DNA from 3 places in the Streptomyces sp. NPDC040432 genome. Region 2 is predicted to be linked to each of the others. Evidence: riboswitches for the same ligand, from Rfam matches in the RefSeq annotation. Region 2 holds a riboswitch; each other region holds the start of a gene.
The links. Region 2 has a riboswitch for cyclic di-AMP ahead of ACZ58N_RS14520 (peptidoglycan DD-metalloendopeptidase family protein). Riboswitches for the same ligand answer to the same signal wherever they lie in the genome.

Region 1 (7,677 bases), on a different contig from region 2:
CGACCAGCGGCAGGCGCATCGAGAAGGGCTGGGCCATGCGCACGAGCGCGTCGTAGATCGACGCGTCGCCGTGCGGGTGCAACTTGCCCATGACCTCGCCCACGACGCGGGCGCACTTGACGTAGCCGCGGTCGGGGCGCAGGCCCATCTCGTTCATCTGGTAGACGATGCGCCGGTGCACCGGCTTCATGCCGTCCCTGGCGTCCGGGAGGGCACGGGAGTAGATCACCGAGTACGCGTACTCGAGGAAGGAGCCCTGCATTTCGTCGACGACGTCGATGTCGAGGATCTTCTCCTCGAAATCCTCCGGCGGCGGGGTCTTCGTGCTGCGGCGGGCCATCGCTGCGCGGCTCCTTAACCAAGAATCGGGTGTACGGGGTGTACCTGGACTTACGGGTTCCGGCCGGGCGGTCCGGCAGGGGCGACGCGGACCATTGTGGCCCGGGGCGCCGACAATGCCGACTCCGACCCCGGGGGTCCCCCGGACGGAGTCCGCCGGCTGCACCCGGGAACTTCTCCGGGGGCCGACGCGCTTGCATACAGTGGCAGGTCTGACAGAAATCTCTGCATCGCGATCGAAGGGACCACATGCCCATGGGTCACACGGCCACAGCTCAGGCCGGCTCCGGCGGCCTGACAGCGACCGAGCACCGGCTGGCCAACGGCCTGCGCGTGGTGCTGTCCGAGGACCACCTCACCCCGGTCGCCGCCGTCTGCCTCTGGTACGACGTCGGCTCGCGCCACGAAGTCAAGGGGCGGACCGGCCTGGCTCACCTTTTCGAGCACCTGATGTTCCAGGGTTCGGCGAGCGTACCGGGCAACGGACACTTCGAGCTCGTTCAGGGCGCCGGGGGCTCCCTGAACGGGACCACCAGCTTCGAGCGCACCAACTACTTCGAGACCATGCCGGCCCATCAGCTGGAACTCGCGCTGTGGCTGGAGGCGGACCGGATGGGCTCGCTGCTGGCAGCCCTGGACGACGAGTCCATGGAGAACCAGCGCGACGTCGTCAAGAACGAGCGCCGCCAGCGCTACGACAACGTGCCCTACGGGACCGCGTTCGAGAAGCTGACGGCCCTCGCGTACCCCGAGGGCCACCCGTACCACCACACCCCGATCGGCTCGATGGCCGACCTGGACGCCGCGTCCCTGGAGGACGCGCGCGCGTTCTTCCGTACCTACTACGCGCCCAACAACGCCGTGCTGTCGGTGGTCGGCGACATCGACCCCGAGCGCACCCTCGCCTGGGTCGAGAAGTACTTCGGCAGCATTCCGTCGCACGACGGCAAGCAGCCGCCGCGTGACGGCTCGTTGCCCGAGGTCATGGGCGGGCAGCTCCGCGAGGAGATCGTCGAGGAGGTTCCGGCGCGCGCGCTGATGGCCGCCTACCGTCTCCCGCACGACGGCACCCGCGAGTGCGACGCCGCCGACGTGGCGCTGACCGTGCTGGGCGGCGGGGAGTCCTCCCGCCTGCACAACCGGCTGGTACGCCGCGACCAGAGCGCCGTCGCCGCCGGTTTCGGCCTGCTGCGCCTGGCCGGGGCGCCCTCGCTGGGCTGGCTGGACGTCAAGACCTCCAGCGGAGTCGAGGTGCCCGCCATCGAGGCCGCCGTCGACGAGGAGCTCGCGCGGTTCGCCGCCGAGGGCCCCACGGCCGAGGAGATGGAGCGCGCCCAGGCGCAGCTGGAGCGCGAATGGCTGGACCGGCTGAGCACGGTGGCCGGCCGGGCCGACGAACTGTGCCGCTTCGCGGTGCTGTTCGGTGACCCGCAGCTGGCCCTGACCGCCGTCAAGCGCGTCCTGGACGTCACCGCCGAGGAGGTGCAGGCCGTGGCCGCGGCCCGACTGCGCCCCGACAACCGGGCGGTCCTGGTCTACGAACCGTCGGCCGGGTCCGACGCCGACGCCACCGACGACACCGACGCGAACGAAGGGGCGGAGCAGTGAGCGACACCGCAGCCGTCACGATGACCTTCCACCCGCAGCCGCAGCCCGGCGACGCCACCCCGTGGGCCTTTCCGGCCCCCGAGCGCGGCGCGCTGCCCAACGGCCTGACCGTGCTGCGTTGCCACCGTCCGGGCCAGCAGGTGGTCGCCGTCGAGGTCAACCTCGCGGCCCCGCTGGACGCGGAGCCCGAGGGCCTCGACGGGGTGGCCACGATCATGGCCCGCGCCCTGTCGGAAGGCACCGACAAGCACTCCGCCGAGGAGTTCGCCGCCGAGCTGGAGCGCTGTGGCGCCACGCTCGACGCACACGCCGACCACCCCGGCCTGCGGGTCTCCCTGGAGGTTCCGGCCTCCCGCCTGCAGAAGGCGATGGGTCTGCTCGCCGAGGCGCTGCGGGCGCCCGCCTTCGCCGACACCGAGGTCGACCGGCTGGTGCGCAACCGGCTCGACGAGATCCCGCACGAGCTCGCCAACCCGCAGCGCCGCGCGGCCAAGCAGCTCTCCAAGGAGCTCTTCCCGGCCTCCCTGCGCATGTCCCGGCCGCGCCAGGGCACCGAGGAGACGGTGGCCCGCATCGACTCCGCGGCCGTCCGTGCCTTCTACGAGGCCCACGTGCGCCCCGCCACCGCCACCGCGGTGGTCGTCGGCGACCTGACCGGGATCGACCTGGACGCCGTCCTGGCCGACACCCTGGGCAGTTGGAGCGGCAACACCGCCGAGGCCCGCCCGGTGCCCCCGGTGACGGCCGACGACACGGGCCGGGTGGTCATCGTCGACCGGCCCGGTGCGGTCCAGACGCAGTTGCTCATCGGCCGGATCGGCGCGGACCGCCACGACCTGGTGTGGGCCCCGCAGGTGCTCGGTACGTACTGCCTCGGCGGCACGCTCACCTCGCGCCTGGACAAGGTGCTGCGCGAGGAGAAGGGGTACACGTACGGCGTGCGCGCCTTCGGTCAGGTGCTGCGTTCCACCGCCGACGGCAAGGGCGCCTCGATGCTCGCCATCAGCGGCTCGGTGGACACCCCGAACACCGGCCCGGCGCTGGAGGACCTCTGGAAGGTGCTGCGCACCCTCGCGGAGGGCGGACTGACGGACGCCGAGCGCGATGTGGCGGTGCAGAACCTGGTGGGGGTGGCCCCGCTGAAGTTCGAGACGGCGTCCTCCGTGGCGGGCACGCTGGCCGATCAGGTCGAGCAGGAACTGCCGGACGACTACCAGGCCCGGCTGTACGCCCGGCTGGCGGAAACCGGTACGGCGGAGGCGACTTCGGCGGTGGTGCGGGCCTTCCCGGTGGACCGTCTGGTGACGGTGCTCGTGGGCGACGCGGCTCAGATCGAGGAGCCCGTACGGGCACTGGGAATCGGCGCCGTAACGGTCGTCACCAACTGACCGGTGGTTGAACGGGTGTCGAGTGGCGGGCGACCGCCGCTCGACCGGTAACCGACCGTTTCCCGAGGGGCTCTGATGGATTATCCGTCAGGGCCCCTTTTGTCCGTTTAGTGGTTTGGTTGCTCGTATGCGGTGTGGCGTACGCAACAAAAGCGCTCGTGTGTTTGGCGATCCACTGATGATCCGCCTAGCGTCGGCCCTGCTGTTCGTCAGTTGTGCCCGCCGCATCCGCGGCACCGAACAGTGATCGCCGAGTCCCCGTCAGGCGCGAGCCTGGGGAGCCGGGGACCCACAGTCCCTGGGGTGAATCGGACCGCCTCGCAAGAGGAGGCCCGTAGGAGACCTTCCTGCTCCGAACCCGTCAGCTAACCCGGTAGGCGAGAGGGAAGGAAAGGATCACCCCCTTCATGGCGTTTGGCAGTCGTCCCACCGGCTCCGGCAAGCACCGCGGCTCCAGCCGTCTGAGCCGCAAGACCGCCGGCTACGCCGGTATAGCCGCCCTCGCCACCACGGGCGTGGTCGGCACCATCGCAGCCCCGGCCTTCGCTGCGGACAACTCGGGCCCCTCCATGGAGGACACCGGCCAGAACCCGGCGGTCGTCGCGAACGACCTCCAGGGCGACATCGTGGCCCAGGCCGATCTCCAGCAGAGCGCCGCCGACGCCGTCACCGCCCAGGCCCAGGCCGAGGCCGACGCCAAGCAGCGTGCCGCCGAGGCCAAGCGCGTCGCCGAGGCCGCCGAGGCCAAGGCCAAGTCCGAGCGGGAGACCGCCGAGCGCGTCGCCCGCGAGGAGGAGCGCAAGCGCCTCAACACCTACGTCTCGCCGATCGCGGGCTCCTACGTCAGCACCTCCTACGGTGCGGGCGGCGCCATGTGGTCCTCCGGCAGCCACACCGGCATCGACTTCCACGCCTCCCTCGGCACCTCGGTCCGCGCGGTCGGCGCCGGTACGGTCGTCGAGGCCGGCTGGGGCGGCGCGTACGGCAACAACGTGATCATCAAGCACAACGACGGCACCTACACGCAGTACGGCCACATGGACTCGCTCAGCGTGTCCGCCGGCCAGCAGGTCGCCCCGGGCCAGCAGATCGGCCTCGCCGGCACCACCGGCAACTCCAGCGGCGTGCACCTGCACTTCGAGGCGCGCACCAGCCCGCAGTACGGCTCGGACATCAACCCGCTGGCGTACCTGCGCTCGCACGGCGTGAACCTCTGACCCGAGCGGTACCGCACCACCGGTCTTCACGGACGACCCCGGCTCACCGAGCCGGGGTCGTCCGCGTTTTCGGGCCCTCGGGCTGTCGGGGTTCCCGCGTTTTCGCCGTCCCGGCCGCACCGGTGTCGCCGCCCCGCCCTCCCCGTCCGGGTTCCCTCCCCGGATCCGCGGAATGTTTCGGATTTCCGGCCGTCCTCGGAAATATTCGCGTGTTGCAATAGAGTCGCGACACGGTCACGATTCCGGCGACGGCGCCGGCAACCGAATTCAAGCGGAGGTCCGGTCTTGCGTATTCCCGCGCACGCGGTATGCACAGCGATCCGCGACGATATCGTCTCCGGCTTCTTCGGGCCGGGCGGCCGACTCACCGAGGAGGTCCTCGCCCGCCGGTACGGGGTCTCCCGCGTCCCGGTCCGCGAGGCGCTGCGCACCCTGGAGTCCGAGGGGTTCGTCACCACCCGGCGCCATGCGGGTGCCTGCGTGGCCGAGCCCACCGAGCAGGAGGCGGCCGACCTCCTGGAGCTACGGACGCTCCTGGAGCCCCTGGCGGCCTCCAGGGCCGCCCACCGGCGCACGGAGGGCCATCTGAAGGTACTGCGCGGGCTGGTCCGGCTCGGGCAGGAGCGGGCCCGCAGGGGCCAGGGGGAGGATCTGCGCGACCTCGGGGCCTGGTTCCACGAGACGCTGGCCCAGGCGTCCGGCAGCCCGGGCCTGATCGCGCTGCTGACCCAGACCCGGCGCAAGATCTCCTGGATGTACACGGTGGAGGCGCCCGTGCGCCCCGTCGAGGCCTGGGCCGAACACGGCGCCATCGTGGACGCGGTGGCGCGCGGGGACGCCGACCGGGCCCGGGCGCTGACCGCGCAGCACGCGGCGCGCGCGACCGATGCGCACCGGCCGCGGGTGAGGACTCCGCAACCTGCCGTAAACATGTCGAGCGCCCGGCATTAACACGGGCCGTATACAAAGGTGGCCGGACATTCGCCCGCCGCGGAGAGCGGTCCGCGGGAGCATGCTTTTATCCCGCTCTTTTTCCGCCTTCGGTGGAGTCGCTATTTCCGTGCACCGAATTTTCGCCGCAAGGCCGGAATGCGGCCGGGGATGCGCCGCAATTCCACGGAGCCATGGAACCGTGGCGTCGCGCGGCCGAAAAGACGAAGGAGCCGCAGTCCCCGGGATCGCCGGGGGCCGCGGCTCCGCCGCTCGTTCGAGGTGTCACCGGACCCGAAGGGTCAGACGGTCTCCGGGAGCTCCTCAAGGCCCTCGGCGACCAGCTTCGCGAGGCGGTCCAGGGCGGCGTCCGCGCCCTCGGCCTCGGAAGCGAGAACGATCTCCTCGCCGCCCTGGGCGCCCAGGCCCAGGACCGCCAGCATGGAAGCGGCGTTGACGGGGTCGCCGCCCGCCTTCGCGATGGTCACCGGGACGCCGGAAGCGGTCGTCGCCCGGACGAAGATCGAGGCGGGACGAGCGTGCAGGCCCTCGGCCCAGCCGACGTTGACGCGGCGCTCTGCCATGGTGATGCCCTTCAGGTTCTTACGGTTGTCTAGACCAGTCTCTCACGGCACCCCGAATGCTCGGACCGACCTTCGGCCCCGATCCACCGCCGTTCGACCCTCCCCAGCTTGCACCGGTTCGCCCCGTACTGCCGCGTTCGGCGCGCGCTCGCGTCGAGGCCGGTCCGCACCGCCCGTCCGCCCCTTAGGGTGACCCCATGACGACCGCGTCGGACCACTCGTACCCGGCCCACTGGGAAGCGGACGTCGTGCTGCGCGACGGCGGCACCGCCCGCATCCGCCCCATCACCACCGAGGACGCGGGGCGGCTCACGAGCTTCTACGAACAGGTCTCCGACGAGTCGAAGTACTACCGCTTCTTCGCGCCCTACCCGCGCCTGTCCGCCCGCGACGTGCACCGCTTCACGCACCACGACTACGTGGACCGGGTCGGCCTCGCGGCGACCATCGGCGGGGAGTTCATCGGCACCGTCCGCTTCGACCGGATCGGCCCCGACGGGCGGCCCGCCTCCGTCCCGGCCGACGAGGCCGAGGTCGCCTTCCTTGTCCAGGACGCCCACCAGGGCCGCGGCGTCGCCTCCGCGCTCCTGGAACACATCGGAGCCGTGGCCCGGGAGCGCGGCATCCGCCGGTTCGCCGCCGAAGTGCTGCCGGCCAACAACAAGATGATCAAAGTGTTCACGGACGTCGGCTACCAGCAGAAGCGCAGCTTCGAGGACGGCTCCGTCCACCTCACCCTCGACCTCGAACCCACCGCCGAGTCCCTGGCCGTGCAGCGCGCCCGCGAACAGCGCGCCGAGGCCCGCTCGGTCCAACGGCTGCTCGCCCCCCGCTCCGTCGCCGTCATCGGCGTCAGCCGTTCGGGCTCGGGAGTCGGCGCGGCGGCCCTGCGCAACCTCCGCGACGGCGGCTTCCACGGACACCTCTACGCCGTCAACGAGGCCCGCGGCCCCGGCATCGAGGGGGACCTGCTGGACGGCGTACGGGCCTACCGGACCGTCGCGGACATCGGCGCCCCCGTCGACCTCGCCGTGATCGCCGTCCCCGCGGACCGGGTCCCCGACGCCGTCGCCGGCTGCGGCGAACACGGGGTGCAGGGCCTGGTCGTGCTCTCCGCCGGCTACGGCGAGAGCGGCCCGACCGGCCTGGCCCGCCAGCGCGAACTCGTCCGGCAGGTGCGCTCGTACGGGATGCGACTGATCGGCCCCAACGCCTTCGGGGTGATCAACACCGCCCCCGAGGTCGAACTGAACGCCTCGCTGGCCCCCCGACCCGCCGCCGCCCGCGGACGCGTCGGCCTGTTCACCCAATCCGGGGCCATCGGCATCGCCCTGCTGTCCGGACTGCTCCGGCGCGGCGGAGGCCTGTCGTCCTTCATCTCCGCCGGGAACCGGGCGGACGTCTCCGGCAACGACATCCTCCAGTACTGGTACGACGACGACGCCACCGACGTGGCCCTGCTCTACCTGGAAACCCTCGGCAACCCGCGCAAGTTCACCCGCCTCGCCCGCCGCACCTCCGCCGTCAAGCCCGTGGTCGTCGCCCGCGGCGGCCGCCACACCCCGGCCGGCCACGTCGTTCCCGGTACGAGGCTCACCGACAGCACCGTCT
Region 2 (7,677 bases):
CCGTTCGGCCGGATCGACGCTCATCACCCACCTCGGTGACTCCGTCCCGCCGGACTCGCGAGGACACATGGACGGCCGGGGACACCCTGCCGGCCTCACGGTGCATCTACCGCACGCGAGCTGCTCAAGTACCAGGGCCGCACACCACCACAGCCGACGTGGCCCGATCAAGAGAACCACGGCACCAAACCCTGGCCACGTTCAACACCCGACGTCAAACGTCAAGCTGAGGGCCTGTCGTCAAAGTCCCGTCGTCGCCCGGAGGGCGGCCTCGCGGTGTCCGGTGCGGGAGTGCGTGCCGGACACCGCGAGGCAGACGGGAGTTCGACGACAGGTCCTAGAGGGGCAGCAGGTCGGGGCGCTTCGCGGCGACGTGGTCGCCGGAGGACTCGCCCCGCAGCCGGCGTCCGATCCACGGGACGAGGTGTTCCCGCGCCCACTGGATGTTGTCGCGGGTCACGTCCACCGAACCGCGCGGCGGCGTGGGCGGCCACGGCTGGTCGGGATCGGCCGGGATCCCGTAGCCCAGCACCTGCGCCGCGCGGAGCGCGACGCGGGTGTGGCCCTCGGGCGACAGGTGCAGCCGGTCGCCGTCCCAGGCCCGCCGGTCCTGCACCGAACGCAGCGACCAGAGGTCGAGCACCGGGCAGTCGTAGCGGTCGGCGATGGAGCGCACGTGCGCGCTGTACGTGGCGACCTTGCCCCGGAGGTGCCTCAGGACCGGTACGCCCCGGGTGTCGAAGCCGGTGGTGATCATGACGAGGCCCACGGCGCCCGTGAGGTCGGCCACGGCCGCCTCGAAGCGTTCCGCCACGTCGTCCGGGTCGCTGCCGGGGCGGATGATGTCGTTCCCGCCCGCGCAGAAGGTCACCAGGTCGGGTGCGAGGGCCCGGGCCCTCGGGACCTGGTCGGCCACGATCTGGTCGAGGAGCTTCCCCCGCACGGCCAGATTCGCGTACCGGAAGTCATGTTCGTCGCGCTGATCGGCGAGGAGCACGGCGAGGCGGTCCGCCCAGCCAAGATAGGAATCCCCGGGTCCCGGGTCTCCCACGCCTTCGGTGAAGCTGTCCCCGATCGCCGCGTACGAGCCGATGGTCTTGAGTGTCGTCGTCGTCGCTGCCACGGGAACACATCCTTCACCGTCGCAACCAACCTACGCCAACGTAATGAGGGGTTGACGGACCGTGATCTGTACCACGCGGGGGATAAGGAATAAGTACACGTGAGGCCGGGACCCCCCTCGGGTCCCGGCCTCACGCGTGTCCGTGTCCGACGGCGGGTGCCGTCAGAGGCTGACGCCCTTGGAGCGGAGGTAGGCCAGCGGGTCGATGTCCGAGCCGTAGGACGGACCCGTGCGGATCTCGAAGTGGAGGTGCGGGCCGGTCACGTTCCCGGTGGCGCCGGAGAGGCCCACGCGCTGGCCGCCGGTGACGGTCTGGCCGGCCGAGACGGACAGCGAGGAGAGGTGCGCGTACTGGGAGTACTTGCCGTCGGCGTGCTTGATGACGACCTCGTTGCCGTACGAGCCGCCCCAGCCCGCGGAGACCACGGTGCCGGCGCCGACGGCCTTGACGGTGGTTCCGGTGCTCGCCATGAAGTCGACGCCGGTGTGGTAACCGGAGGACCACATGCTGCCGCCCATGCGGTAGGCGGTGGAGACTCCGCCGGCGACCGGGGCCACGAATCCGCCGGCCTTGGAGGGGCTCGACGGGGTGGAGGGCGCGGCCTGGCCGGACCCGGCGGGCTTCTGCGCGGGCGCGGCCTTCCTGGGCGCCGCAGTCGGGGCGGAGGAACGCTCGTCGGAGGCCTCAGGTCGGCTGGAGGACCGCTCGGAGCGGTCGGAGCGGGCGCCGGAGTCCGACTCGGAGGCGGAGTTCGGGGTGGCGGCGCCGGGCGCCGGCTGCTTCTTGGCGGGGGCCGGCTCGCCCGCCGTGCCGGGGGCACCGAGGGTCAGCTTGAGGCCGGGGTGGATCAGGGAGGGGTCGTTCCCGACGGCGTCCCGGTTGTCGGCGTAGAGCTGCTCCCAGCCGCCGGTGATGTTCCGCTCGGCGGCGATCTTCGAGAGGTAGTCGCCGGACACCACCGTGTAGACCGCGGCGGGCGCGGTGGGTGTCGCGGTCGGCGTGACGACGACCGCCCTGGGCGCCGGCAGGGCCTGCGGCGCCTGCGCGGGTGCGGTGGCCGGGGCCGCCGCGGGGGTGGCGGCGTGGGCGCCCGCGGCTCCGATCAGCGGCAGCGCGAGGGCGGCGCCCCCGGTGCCGGCCACGGTGAGACCGCGGGATATGGAACTGGACTTCGGGCGGCGGTGCTTACCCTTACCGGGCATGGCGAATTCCTCTCCGTCGCCTGCGAGGTGAGCTGTCGGGTTCGGACTGGAGATGTCCGGCCGACCGCGTCCGGGACGCGTGCGGCTTCACCCCGAGCCGTCCCGGAGAAAGCTCCGGTCCGGCGGCCTACCTGGTTCCCCCGCTCCTGCCGCGCGCGTCGATGGTCGGGTGCGGTTCCCGGGCGGCGGCAGGATTAGGCTGTCCACCCGGATCGGTCGTGAAGGTAATCGAGTCGGCCCACGGGCAACAAGCCACGCATTCCCTGACGCAATCACAGGTTTGGGCGAGCGAGGGAATTCCGGTCACCCTGTGTCCATTCCGCACCAGCAACAACCGTCCTGGCGTGGGAATTCTGATTTCGCGAGCGGGCACGGACGGTCACCGTATGATCTGGCTCACGGAGCCTGGCGCGATCTCGCCTCTCCCCATGGCAAGTTGCTCTCAACCGGCGTAATTCGGACACCTCAGGACGATGCGGAGGACCACACGTGACCCAGCGGATAACCCCACCCCTTCCGCCGCTGCCCGAACCCGAACCGGAGCTGACGGGAGTGCGCAATTTCCGTGACGTGGGCGGCCTGCCGACCACCGACGGACGGAAGGTCAGGTACGGACGACTGTTCCGAAGCGGACATCTGGCGCATGCCACCGAAACCGGAGCACAGTTCCTCTCCTCGCTCGGCCTGCACACCGTCTTCGACTTCCGCAACCGCGCCGACCACGCCCTGGAGGGGCCGGACGTGGAACTCCCCGGTGTGCGCTACGTGAACATCCCGTTGTCCGACCCGGCCGCCGGGAAGGAGTTCTGGAAGATGGTCCGCGAGGGCGACCTGGCCCAGCTGCGCACCGCCCTCGGAGAGGGCCGGGCGGCCGAGCGCATGACCGCCTCGTACCGCACGATGATCCGCACCCGGACCGCCGAACACAGCCGGGTGGTGCACGCGCTGGCCGAGGACAGCGTGCCGGCTCTGATGCACTGCGCGGCGGGCAAGGACCGGGCCGGGCTGTCGATCGCGGTCACGCTGCTCGCGCTCGGCGTCGAACGGGACGCCATCGTCGCGGACTACCTGGAGTCGAACGCCCCGCACCGCCGCTACCGGATGCGCCGCACCACGGAGGCGGTCGAGCCCCGTCCGGCCGAGGTGGCGGAGCTGTTGGCCCCCCTCTTCGACGCGCGAGCCGCCTACCTGGAGGCGGCGTACGCCACCATCGAGGAGGAATGGGGCGAAGTGGACCGGTACCTCGCCGAGGGTCTCGGACTCGCACCCGAGACCCTGGTCCGGCTGCGGGACCGACTGCTGGAGGCGTAGGGCCTGTCGTCGAAGTCCCGTCGTCGCCCGGAGGCAGACGGGAGTTCGACGACAGGCCCTGGGGCCGGCGGGCCGTCAGCGGTTGCCGACGGCCTGCTTCACCAGTGTCCGCCCGAAGTCCCACATCAGCGAGCCCCCGCCGTGCGCCTCGTCCATGACCTCGCGGAAGGCCCCGACGAAGCGGTCCACGTCCCGTTCGTCGACGATCAGCGGCGGGATGAGCTTGATGACCTCCAGATGGTCCCCGGAGACCTGGGTGAGGATCCGGTGCTTGCGCAGCAGCGGCACCACGACCATCTGGGCGAACAGCCCCTTGCGTGCGGCCTGGAGCATCGCCCAGCGGCTGCGCAGGCCCAACGAGGACGGCCGGCCGAACTCGATGCCGATCATCAGCCCGCGCCCCCGCACCTCGTGCAGCAGCTCGTACTCGTCGACGAGCGCGGCGAGCCGACCGCGCAGCAGGTCGCCCATGGCACGGGCATTGGCCGTCACCTCCTCGTCCTCCATGACGCTCAGCACCGCCAGGCCGGCTGCCATCGCCTGCGCGTTGGAGCCGAAGCTCGCCGAGTGGACGAGGACCCGGTCCATGGACGAGTACACGCGCTGGAAGATCCAGTCCTTGCCCAGGGTCGCGCCGACCGGGACGTAGCCGCCCGACAGGGCCTTCGCCACGCACACCAGGTCGGGTTCGACGCCGGGTTCGTGCTGGTACGCGTAGAAATCGCCGGTGCGGCCGAGGCCGGTCTGCACCTCGTCCGCGATGAGCAGGGCCTTGTGCCGGTGGAGGAGTTCCTGCGCCGCGCGCAGGAATCCGGGGGGCGCGGCGAGCACGCCCTTGCCCTGGATCGGCTCCACCACGAAGGCGGCCACGTCGCCCCGCCGCAGTTCGCGTTCCAGGGCGTCCAGGTCGCCGAGCGCGATGCGCGTGTCGGGGAGCAGCGGTGCGAAGCCGTCCCGGAAGCCGGCTTCGCCGTTGACCGACAGCGAGCCGGTGGTGAGCCCGTGGAAGGCGTGGTCGCAGTAGAGGATCCTGGGGCGGCCGGTGGCGTACCGGGCGAACTTCAGGGCGGTCTCCACCGCCTCGGTGCCGCTGTTGCCGAAGAAGACCCGGTCCAGGTGGGGGCTGTGGGAGAGGAGCTTCTCCGCGAGCAGTCCCGGTAGCGGCGGGCAGTCGAAGCGGGTCAGGTCGGCGAGCTGGGCGTCCAGGACGTCGTGCAGGGCCTTGCGGACGACGGGGTGGTGCCGGCCCAGGCCCATGACCCCGAATCCGGCCAGCATGTCGAGGTGGTCGTTGCCCTCGGCGTCCCAGAAGTGTGCGCCCTCGGCCCGTACGTAGACCTTGTCGAAGCCGATGGTGTGCAGCATCCGGGGCAGCTGGTGGTTCAGGTGGCGGGAGTGGAGCTCGTAGCGTTCGTCCCCGCGCTCGGCGAGCAGGGCGGCCAGGTCGAAGCCCCGGCCGCCCCCCTGGCCGGCGGTCATGACGAGGTGGCCCGGTTGCTGCCGATGGTCTCCCTGGCCGCGCGCAGGGATTCCTTGAGGGAACCCATGGTGGCGAGGACGGCGGTCGGCTCGTAGCCGCAGTGCGCCATGCAGTTCGCGCAGCGCGGGTCCTTGCCGCGGCCGTACTTGTTCCAGTCGGTGTCCTCGATCAGTTCGCGGTACGTGGGCACGTAGCCGTCGCTCATCAGGTAGCAGGGGCGCTGCCAGCCGAAGAGGGAGTAATTCGGAATGGCCCAGGCGGTGCAGGGGAAATCGGCCTTGCCCTCCAGGAAATCGAGGAAGAGCGGCGAGTGGTTGAGCCGCCAGCGCCGCCGGTTCCCGCCCGCGAAGGCCTTTTTGAAGAGTTCGCGGGTCTGTTCGACGCCCAGGAAGTGTTCCTGGTCGGGCGCCTTTTCGTAGGCGTAGGCGGGCGAGATCATCATCTCGTCCACCCGGAGGTCGTCATTGAGGTAGTTCAGGACCTCGATGATGGTCTGCGGGGTGTCGGTGTTGAAGAAGGTGGAGTTCGTCGTCACCCGGAAACCGCGTCGCTTCGCCTCCTTGATGGCCGCGACCGCCTCGTCGAAGACGCCTTCCTTGGCCACCGATTCGTCGTGCCGTTCGCGCAGCCCGTCGATGTGAACGGCGAAGGCGAAATAGGGGGACGGGGTGAACTTCTCGATCTTCTTGCGGAGCAGCATCGCGTTGGTGCAGAGGAAGACATACTTCCGCTTGGCCACCAGCTGCCGGACGATCTCATGGATCTGCGGGTGCATCAGGGGCTCGCCGCCCGCGATGGACACCATGGGGGCGCCGGACTCCAGCACGGCGCCGACGGCCTGGGCCACCGGCATGCGCTGCTTGAGGACCCCCGCCGGATGCTGGATCTTCCCGCACCCCTCGCAGGCCAGGTTGCAGGCGTAGAGCGGCTCCAGTTCCACGATCAGCGGGAACTTCTCCCGCTTGCGGAGCTTCTGTTCGAGAAGATAGGTCCCGACCCTGATGGACTGGCGCAGTGGCATGGCCATCTGGCTCACCTCCTGGGGAGCAGCGAAGAACGGTGCCATTCATGGAACGCGGGCAGTAGGGCACGCAGTACACGGAACGCCGATATTCCACCGCGGACGGTGCCGATGCGGACGAGCTCGTGCTCAGGAGCGTCCACGATCACCCGGACGGCCGCAACGGGGCGTCCCTCCCCCGCAGGGGTTCGGGCGCCCCGGGTGGCGGTCCACAGGGTGGCCGCCGACTCCATGTCGACCGCGACGGCGCCGGTGGCGCGCAGCCGGGCGCGCTCCTGGCCACGGACGACGTGGTCGGACCCGGTCAGCGCCCCGGTGTGCACGGTCCGGCCGGGGAGAGCCAGGGCCAGGGCCTCGGCGAGCAGCCGGGTTCCGGTGCACGGGACGGTCCCGCGCGGGTCCCGGGTCTCGTCGGCGACGACCAGGTCGCCGGGGTGCATGCCGGGAACCAGTCCGGCGCAGAACCCGGTGGCGAGGACGGCGGCCCCCGCCATCCCGGGTCGCTCCAGCGCGCGGGCCACGGCGCGTTCGGCGGCGCGCGGCCCCATGCCCGTGCGCAGCACCGCGGCGGTGGCGCCCGCCGGACGGGCGGCGCTGCGCAGGGCCGCCCGCTCGATGCGCAGCGCGCAGGCGATCAGGAGCGGCGCCGGCGGGGGCCGGGTTCCGGGGCCGGCCATCAGGACTCCTCGGTGAGGGCCGGGGCCGCGGTGGGCCGGCGTCCGTCGGGGCCGAAGGGCTCGCCGTGGAGGTAGCGACCGAGGGCGGTGAGCGGGAACACCTGCCGGTACAGGTGGTAGTTGATGGAGAAGTCCCAGGGGAAGCCGGTGCCGGTGAAGTACGGCTCGTCCCAGCTGCCGTCGGCGTGCTGGGTGTTCACCAGGTGGGCGAGGCCCCGTTCGGCGGCCCGACCGTCACGTTCCCCGGCCGACAGCAGCGCCATCAGGGCCCAGGCGGTCTGCGAGGGGGTGGACTCCCCCCTACCCGCCCAGGAACGGTCCTGGTAGGAGCGCTGGTCCTCGCCCCATCCGCCGTCCTCGTTCTGTACGGACTCCAGCCAGCGCACGGCCCGCCGGACGGCGGGGTGGGACGGGGGGATCCCCGCTGCGGCGAGGGCCGGCAGGACCGACCCGGTGCCGTACACGTAGTTGGTGCCCCAGCGGCCGAACCAACCGCCGTCCGGCTCCTGTTCCGCGAGCAGCCAGGCGATGCCGCGCCGGGTACGGGGGTCGGCGGAGCGGCCCTCGACGGCCAGCATCTCCACCACGTGGGCGGTGACGTCGGCGGACGGGGGGTCGATGACCTCGCCGAAGTCGCAGAAGGGCAGCCGGTTGGGGAGGGTGCGGGTGTTGTCGGCGTCGAAGGCTCCCCAGGCGCCGTTCCTCGACTGCATGCCGAGGTTCCAGGACACGCCGCGGGCGATGGCCGCCTCCACCTTCACCGGGTCGGGATGGTTGATCCGGCGCAGGGCCAGGACCACCTCGGCGGTGTCGTCGATGTCGGGGTAGTTGTCGTTGTGGAACTCGAACGCCCAGCCGCCCG
Region 3 (7,677 bases), 300 kb from region 2:
GACGTTGGAGTACCAGGGCCGGTCGGAACCGGCCTCCCCGCCGCGGCGGCGCTCCGAGGCCTCGGCCCCGGGGTCGTTCATGATGTAGCCGGTCTCGCCCGGACGCAGGAAGTGCAGGTGCTTGCGCGCCTGCTGCTCGGCGTAGGCCGGGTCCTGCCAGCGGGCCTTCTCGTCACGGAGCTGTTCGAGGCGCTTGTACGCGTCGACCGCCGCCCGTTGCTGGTCCGCGATCTCCGAGCGCTGGGAAACGTACTGGCGCATCGGGTACGCGAGGGCGACGACCAGGGTACAGAGGACGAGGACGAGCAGGGCGGCCCGGCCCGTGAGTCGGCTGCGGCGGACGTGGCGCCGCGACTGCGAGCGGTAGACGTGCGCGGCGGTCCGCTCACCGAGCTGCTTGAGCCTGGTCGCGGTCGAGAAGGTGGAGAACCGGTCCCGGTTCCCGGTCATGGTCCCGCCTCCCCTGAGTGCGCGCTACGCAATACGTCCCCGCACACGGTACGGGACCGAGTGCGGGGACGTACGGAGGCCGGCGCCGCGAGGCGCTGATTGGCCCTTAGCCCTTGAAGCGCGGGAAGGCGGAGCGGCCCGCGTACACGGCGGCGTCGTCGAGGATCTCCTCGATGCGCAGCAGCTGGTTGTACTTGGCGACGCGGTCCGAGCGGGCCGGGGCGCCGGTCTTGATCTGGCCGCAGTTCACGGCGACGGCGAGGTCGGCGATGGTGACGTCCTCGGTCTCGCCGGAGCGGTGCGACATCATGCACTTGAAGCCGTTGCGCTGGGCCATCTCGACGGCGTCGAGGGTCTCGGTCAGCGAACCGATCTGGTTCACCTTCACGAGCAGGGCGTTGGCGGAGCCCTCCTCGATGCCGCGGGCCAGGCGCTCCGGGTTGGTGACGAAGAGGTCGTCGCCGACGATCTGGACCTTGGTGCCCAGCTTGTCGGTGAGGGTCTTCCAGCCGGCCCAGTCGTCCTCGTACAGCGGGTCCTCGATGGAGACCATCGGGTACGCGGAGACGAGCTCCTCGTAGTACTCGGTCATCTCGGCGGCCGAGCGGGACTGGCCCTCGAACTCGTACTTGCCGTCCTTGTAGAACTCGGACGCGGCGACGTCGAGCGCGAGCGCGATGTCCTTGCCCGGGACGTAGCCGGCCTGCTTGATGGCCTCGACGATGAGGTCGAGCGCGGCGCGGTTGGACTCCAGGTTCGGGGCGAAGCCGCCCTCGTCACCGAGGCCGGTGGAGAGGCCCTTGGTGTGGAGGACCTTCTTGAGGGTGTGGTAGACCTCGGCACCCCAGCGCAGCGCCTCGGAGAAGGACTCCGCGCCGATCGGGGCGATCATGAACTCCTGGATGTCCACGTTGGAGTCGGCGTGCGACCCACCGTTGAGGATGTTCATCATCGGAACGGGCAGCAGGTGCGCGTTCGGGCCGCCGAGGTAGCGGAAGAGCGGCAGGTCCGAGGCCTCGGACGCGGCGTGCGCGACGGCGAGGGACACGCCGAGGATGGCGTTGGCGCCGAGGGAGCCCTTGTTCTCGGTGGCGTCCAGGTCGAACATGGCCTGGTCGATCAGGCGCTGCTCGGTGGCGTCGTAGCCGACGAGCTCCGGGCCGATCTGCTCGATGACGGCGAGGACGGCCTTCTCGACACCCTTGCCGAAGTAACGGTTGGGGTCACCGTCACGCAGCTCGATGGCCTCGAATGCACCGGTGGAGGCGCCGGACGGAACTGCAGCACGGCCGGTGCTGCCATCGTCGAGGCCCACCTCGACCTCGACCGTGGGGTTGCCTCGGGAGTCCAGGATTTCCCGGGCTACGACGACGTCGATGGACGGCACGAGCATCTCCTTCTGGGATGTGACGCTGGGTGTGCGGTGGCGTGTCAGGCCGTGGGATGGCCTTGCCGCCTAGAGCCTAACCGGCTCCGGGCACTGGGCCCGCCGACCGCCCGGGTCCTGGGACGAAATAGGGGCTGAATGCCCCCGTTCCAGGACATAGGTCTCTTGAAGAAACGGCTTCCGGTCCACGAAGGGCCGGTCGGAGCGGGCCCCGGACATGCCGCCGCCCGGCGCGTGAGGGGATACGCGCCGGGCGGTGGGCATCGTGCGGGGACCGCGGGTGATGCGGTGTTATGCCGGAATTCAGCTGAGCTTCAGCTTCTGACCCGGGAAGATCAGGTCGGCGTCCTTGACGGTGTCCTTGTTCAGCTGGAAGAGCTTCTCCCAGCCGCCCTTGACGCCGTTCGCCTGGGCGATGGTGCCCAGGGTGTCGCCGGCCTTGACGACGTAGGAACCGTTGCCGGTGGCCGGGGCCTCGGTCTTGGGGGCCTGCGGCTTGACGGCCGGGGTCTCGACGCGCTCGGAGCGCGAGACGGGGACCTCGGTGCGCTTCGGCTCGGCCTTCGGCGTGCTCGGCTTGGCGGGCGTGGCCGGCTTCGCGGGCTTCGCCGGGGCGGGCTTGGCCGGCTTCGTCTCAGGCTTCGGCTTGGCGGGCGTGGTGGTCGAGCCGCCGCCGTTGTACGCGGCGTTGGACAGGCCCTTGCCGCAGTGCGGCCAGGCGCCCTTGCCCTGACCCTTGAGGACCTTCTCGGCGATGGCTATCTGCTGGGACTTGCTGGCCTGGTTGGCGGTGGCGGCGTACGCCTTGCCGCCGTAGCCGGCCCAGGTGGAGGCCGAGAACTGCAGGCCGCCGTAGTAGCCGTTGCCGGTGTTGATGGCCCAGTTGCCACCGGACTCGCACTGCGCGACCTTGTCCCACTCGGAGACGGTCGCGGCGCTCGCGGTACCGGCGGCCATCAGCGGGGCCGCGACGGCGACACCGGCGACACCGGCGAGCGTGACGATACGGACGGCCTTGGAGCCGCGACGGTGCTTGCCCTTGCCGGAAAGCAGCATGGAGTTCTCCTCACCGACGCCTTCGAGGTGAGCTGTCGGGTTCGGGCGGATGAGTTGCCCGGTCACGTGTCGAGCACGTGGCTTAACCCCAAGCCGGTATACAGCCGTCTCCCAACGGCCTTTCCCGGCGCCTACCTTGGTTCCCCCGCTCCTGCCTTCGGCGCTTGCGCGACGACTGTTCCCCCCGTCCGCCGGCAGGATTCGGCGATGCGGTCGAAGGAGCTCGCGGTGGCGAGCGACTCAGAAGGTAGACAGGTCTCCCCCTGATGTTCAACGCGCGACATCAGGGAGAAACCGGCCTACTTGCCATCCTCAAAAGTACGTTTACGCAGGTGAGGGGCGGGTTTGTGGAAGTTCCGGAATGAGACACGCCAGTTGATCGGAAGAGACGCATGTCTCATTTGCCGATAACGGACATTCAGCTCTTTCCGGGTGGCCGAACTGCCCCTATTCCTTGGTTAGATCCAGGTTCTGACCCGGCTTGATGAGGTCGGCGTCCTTCCCGATGACCTGCTCGTTGGCCGCGTACAGCTCGCCCCAACCACCCTTGAGACCCTTGGCGTCGGCGATCGCGGTGAGGCTGTCGCCGGCCTTCACGGTGTACGAGGGCTTCGACGCGGCGTCAGAAGCGCCCGGCGCCTCCACGGCGGCCGGACCGCGGTGCTTGCCCGCTCCGTCGACCACACCGGCGGGCACGGCCGTGGGCGTGGCTCCCGGAGTGGTCGGGGTGGCCGGGGCCGTCGGGTCCACCGGGGCGGTGGGGTCGCCCGGAACGGTCGGGGTGGCCGGGGCCGTCGGGTCCACCGGGGTGGTGGGCGCCGTGGTCGGCGGGGTCGTCGTCGGCGGCACGGTCGTCGGCGGGACCGTGGGGTCCGTGGACGGGGCCGGGGAGACCGGGTCGGGCATGACGGGCAGTCCACTGGTGGGGCCCAGCGGGTAGTCCGGCAGGCCGGTCGGACCGGTGGCGGGGCCCTCCTGGCCCGGCTGCGGGGTCGGCGCCCCGAAGTCGACGGCGGGCTCGGAGCCGGCGACGGGCACCGAACCCTCGGGCCGGACGGGCGTGGGGGTGACCGGACCGGCGGGCCGGGGGTCACCCGGATCCACCGCGGCGGCCGGGCCCTGCTGGGTCAGACCGGCCGAGGCGGCGCACAGCGGCCACGCCTGGGGGCCCTGCGAGGCCAGCACCTTCTCGCCGACGGCTATCTGCTGGGAGCGGCTGGCGAGGTCCGGGCGCTCCGCGTAGGCGAGTCCGCCCGCGTTCCTCCACTGCTCCTGGGTGAACTGGAGCCCGCCGTACTCACCGCTGCCGTAGTTGGCGCTCCAACTGCCGTCGCTCTCGCAGTCGGCCACCTTGTCCCAGGTGGACGTGTCGGCCGCGCTCGCGTTCGTCGCGGCGAGCAGGGGCAGGGCGAGTGCGGAGCCGGTGACTCCGGCGGTGACGACCAGGGCGGGTACCTGGCGGGGGCGTCTGTGGCGGCCGTTCCCGGAACGCATGAGGCTGCACCTTTCGCATAACGGCGGGGTAACGGCAGAACCTAGCGGCCTTCGAACGATTGTCACAAGTTCGGTCGGTGACTGACGTGTGATCAGACGGCGTCGGAATGCGCCTCAGTTGTTTCGGGGTGTGAATCGAACAGGAAGCGTGCGCAGGCCACGCATGATGAGTCCGCCGCGCCAGCGCAGGTCCGTGGGGGGAATGGCAAGTTCCAGATCCGGCAGACGCGTCAGCAAAGTCGCGAGCGCCGTCTGCCCTTCGAGTCGGGCGAGCGGGGCGCCGAGGCAGTAGTGGATCCCGTGGCCGTATCCGAGGTGCTGGTTGTCACCGCGGGACAGGTCCAGGGTGTTCGGATCGTCGAACCGCTCGGGGTCGCGGTCCGCCGCCGCGAGGACCACCAGCACCGGATCGCCGGCCGCGATCTCCTGACCGCCGAGGGTCAGCGGCACGGTCGCGAACCGCCAGGTCGCCAGCTCCACCGGGCCGTCGTAGCGCAGGAGTTCCTCGACACCGGTCTCCAGCAGGCCGCTCTCGCCGGCCGCGAGGGAGGCCTGGAGGCGCGCGCGCTGCTCCGGGTTCATGAAGAGGGAGTGGACGCCGTTGCCGATGAGGTTCACGGTCGTCTCGAAGCCGGCGAACAGGAGGATGAACGCCATCGCCGTGGCCTCGGCCTCGGTGAGGTGGTCGCCGTGGTCGCTCGCCCGGATCAGGTCGGAGATGAGGTCATTGCCCAGGTCGTCCCTTTTTCGGTGGATGAGTTCCCCGAGATAGGTGCGCATCTGCTTGACGGAGCGGGCGACCCCGCCGCGCGGACCGCCACCGTGGCGGATCATCATCCCGGCCCAGTCGCGGAAGTCGTCCTGGTCCTCGCGCGGTACGCCGAGCATCTCGCAGATGGCGTAGATGGGGAGCGGGAAGGCGAACTCGTGGATGAGGTCGGCCTCCCCCTTCGCGGCGAAGGCGTCGATCAGGTGGTCGGTGAGCTCCTGCACGCGCGGGGTGAACTCGGCGACGCGGCGCGGCGTGAACGCCTTCGACACCAGCCGGCGCAGTCGGGTGTGGTCCGGCGGGTCGATGTTCAGCAGGTGCGTCATCAGTTCCGCCTTGCGCTCCCCCGGGATGCCGGTCCTGCCCCTGGCGTGCTCGGGTCCGGCGTGGTGCGCCGGGTTCTTGCTGAGGCGCTGGTCGGCGAGCGCCTGCCGGGCGTCGGCGTAGCGGGTGACGAGCCAGGCCTCGACCCCGCTGGGGAGCGCGGTGCGGTGCACCGGGGAGTGCTCGCGCAGCCAGGCGTAGGCGGGGTAGGGGTCGGTCGCGAACTCCCAGTCGAAGAGGGTCGGACCCTCGGTGGAGGGCGGATCGGCCGGGGTCGCGGAGGTCTGCTCATGCACCCGCAGACCGTATCCCGGACCGTACCGGCGATCCGATATGGGGTGTTCGTCGGGGCTGTCCGTAGATCGGCCATCCCTTGACGTCCCGTTCCCCGCCGTTCCTACTTTCGGTTTTGTGGATGTGAGGATCTTGAAAAGCAGCTTCGCGGTGGTGGAGAGGAGGGCCGAGCACGCGGTCAAGTACTTCTACGCCCACCTGTTCTGGCACAACCCCGGGATCCGTGAGCTCTTCCCGGCCGCCTCCGAGGACATGGAGCGGCAGCGGGACCGGCTCTTCGCGGCCCTCACCCATGTGATCTCGCGCCTGGAGGACGAGACCCTCGTCCCCTACCTCCAGGACCTCGGCCGCGACCACCGCAAGTTCCTCGTCGGACCCGAGCACTACGCGGCCGTCGGCGCCAGCCTGCTCGCCGCGCTCGCCGAGACCTCCGGCGAGGCGTGGAACCCGGCCACCGAGAAGGCCTGGGCCGAGGCCTACCAGGTGATCGCCGACGTGATGACGGCCGGCGCCGCCGCCGACGACTCACCGCCCTGGTGGGACGCCGAGATCGTGCGACACCTCCAGTACGGGGAGGACATCGCCGTACTGACCCTGCGGCCGCACGCCCCCCTCGCCCACCTTCCCGGTCAGTACGTGAGCGTGAGCAGCGCGCGCGTGCCGACCACCTGGCGCACGTACTCGCTGGGCAACGCGCCCCGCGCCGACGACACCGTCGATCTCCACGTCAGCCGCGTCGAGGGCGGCAGGCTCAGCACCGCCCTGGTCCGCGACGTCCGACCCGGCGAACGCCTACGGCTCGGCGCCCCCGGCGGGTCGGCGATCCTGCGCCGCGCCGACCGGCCCCTCACCCTCATCGCCGCCGGGACCGGCTGGGCACCCGTCCGCGCCATGCTGGAGGACCTGGTCGAACGGCCTCCCGACCACGACGTACGGCTCTTCGTGGTCGCCCGGGACGCCGCGCACCTCTACGACCGGCCGCTCATCGACGCGTACGCCGCCTCACTGGGCTGGCTCGCCGTCACCTACATCACGCCGGCCCCGGGCCGGCACCGCAACCAGGCGACCGACCGGCTGGCGACCGCGCTCAGCAACCGGGGGCTCTGGCCGGAGCAGGACGTCCACCTCAGCGGACCGCCGCAGTTCGTCGACGAGACCGTTCAACTGCTGGAAGGGCTCGGGGCCCGCCCGGACCGCCTCTTCCACGACGCCGTTCCCCCCGTCGGTGCCGCCCCGAACCGGCCGACGGGCTTCGGCGAGTGGTTCCTGAACCGGCCCGCCACGCACTGGCACAACCCGTCGGGACGCTCCCCGCACGATGGCTGAGGGGCCGCCCGGCCCCCGCCCGACGCTCCGCCGGGCTCCCCCGCCGGAGCGCTACCCGACGCCCTCGGCCGCCCGGATCGTGTCCCGGTAGGCGCGGGCCGCCGCGCGCAGCGCCGTCTCGGGGTCGGTTCCCGCCTCCTCGGCGCGCGCCGCCAGCGCCAGCAGTTCGTAGCCGATCCCCTCGCCCCGGGGCAGTTCCACGGGCACCGCCGCCGCCCGGGCCCGGCCCGCCAGCTTGGCCGCGAGGGCGAGGGCGGGCTGGGCCAGTGGGATCCCGTCCGTCACCGACGCGCGCTGCTTCTCGACGGCCTTGGTGGCCTGCCAGTGCGCGTGGACCTCCTCCGGGGTGTCGGCCTTCTCGTCGCCGAAGACGTGCGGGTGCCGACGGATCAGCTTGTCGACGAGGTCCCCGGCCACGTCGTCGATCGAGAACGGCCCGTCGCCGTCCCCGTCGCCGTACGGGTCGGCTTCGGCTTCCGCACCCTCCTGTGCGATGCGGGCGTGGAAGACGACCTGGAGGAGGACGTCGCCGAGTTCCTCGCGCAGTTCGGCGCGGTCCCCGCCCTCGATCGCCTCC

Region 1: another riboswitch for cyclic di-AMP. It lies ahead of ACZ58N_RS30410 (M23 family metallopeptidase); the one in region 2 lies ahead of ACZ58N_RS14520 (peptidoglycan DD-metalloendopeptidase family protein).
Region 3: another riboswitch for cyclic di-AMP. It lies ahead of ACZ58N_RS12980 (transglycosylase family protein); the one in region 2 lies ahead of ACZ58N_RS14520 (peptidoglycan DD-metalloendopeptidase family protein).

What each region holds. Positions count from the first base shown of each region.
Region 1 covers NZ_JBVIVP010000020.1:127,700-135,376, forward strand. The annotation lists gene ACZ58N_RS30395 (DNA gyrase/topoisomerase IV subunit A) at 1-340, opposite strand, end outside; gene ACZ58N_RS30400 (M16 family metallopeptidase) at 595-1,947, shown strand; gene ACZ58N_RS30405 (M16 family metallopeptidase) at 1,968-3,335, shown strand; cyclic di-AMP (ydaO/yuaA leader) riboswitch at 3,574-3,730, shown strand; gene ACZ58N_RS30410 (M23 family metallopeptidase) at 3,743-4,552, shown strand; gene ACZ58N_RS30415 (GntR family transcriptional regulator) at 4,838-5,503, shown strand; gene ACZ58N_RS30420 (HPr family phosphocarrier protein) at 5,785-6,066, opposite strand; gene ACZ58N_RS30425 (bifunctional acetate--CoA ligase family protein/GNAT family N-acetyltransferase) at 6,264-7,677, shown strand, end outside.
Region 2 covers NZ_JBVIVP010000005.1:324,782-332,458, forward strand. The annotation lists gene ACZ58N_RS14515 (SGNH/GDSL hydrolase family protein) at 338-1,123, opposite strand; gene ACZ58N_RS14520 (peptidoglycan DD-metalloendopeptidase family protein) at 1,286-2,326, opposite strand; cyclic di-AMP (ydaO/yuaA leader) riboswitch at 2,331-2,497, opposite strand; gene ACZ58N_RS14525 (tyrosine-protein phosphatase) at 2,828-3,637, shown strand; gene ACZ58N_RS14530 (aspartate aminotransferase family protein) at 3,713-5,116, opposite strand; gene hpnH (adenosyl-hopene transferase HpnH) at 5,113-6,144, opposite strand; gene ACZ58N_RS14540 (phosphorylase family protein) at 6,150-6,815, opposite strand; gene shc (squalene--hopene cyclase) at 6,815-7,677, opposite strand, start outside.
Region 3 covers NZ_JBVIVP010000005.1:20,348-28,024, forward strand. The annotation lists gene ACZ58N_RS12970 (FtsB family cell division protein) at 1-450, opposite strand, end outside; gene eno (phosphopyruvate hydratase) at 557-1,843, opposite strand; gene ACZ58N_RS12980 (transglycosylase family protein) at 2,141-2,893, opposite strand; cyclic di-AMP (ydaO/yuaA leader) riboswitch at 2,896-3,066, opposite strand; gene ACZ58N_RS12985 (transglycosylase family protein) at 3,341-4,387, opposite strand; gene ACZ58N_RS12990 (cytochrome P450 family protein) at 4,502-5,776, opposite strand; gene ACZ58N_RS12995 (globin domain-containing protein) at 5,898-7,100, shown strand; gene ACZ58N_RS13000 (nucleoside triphosphate pyrophosphohydrolase) at 7,152-7,677, opposite strand, start outside.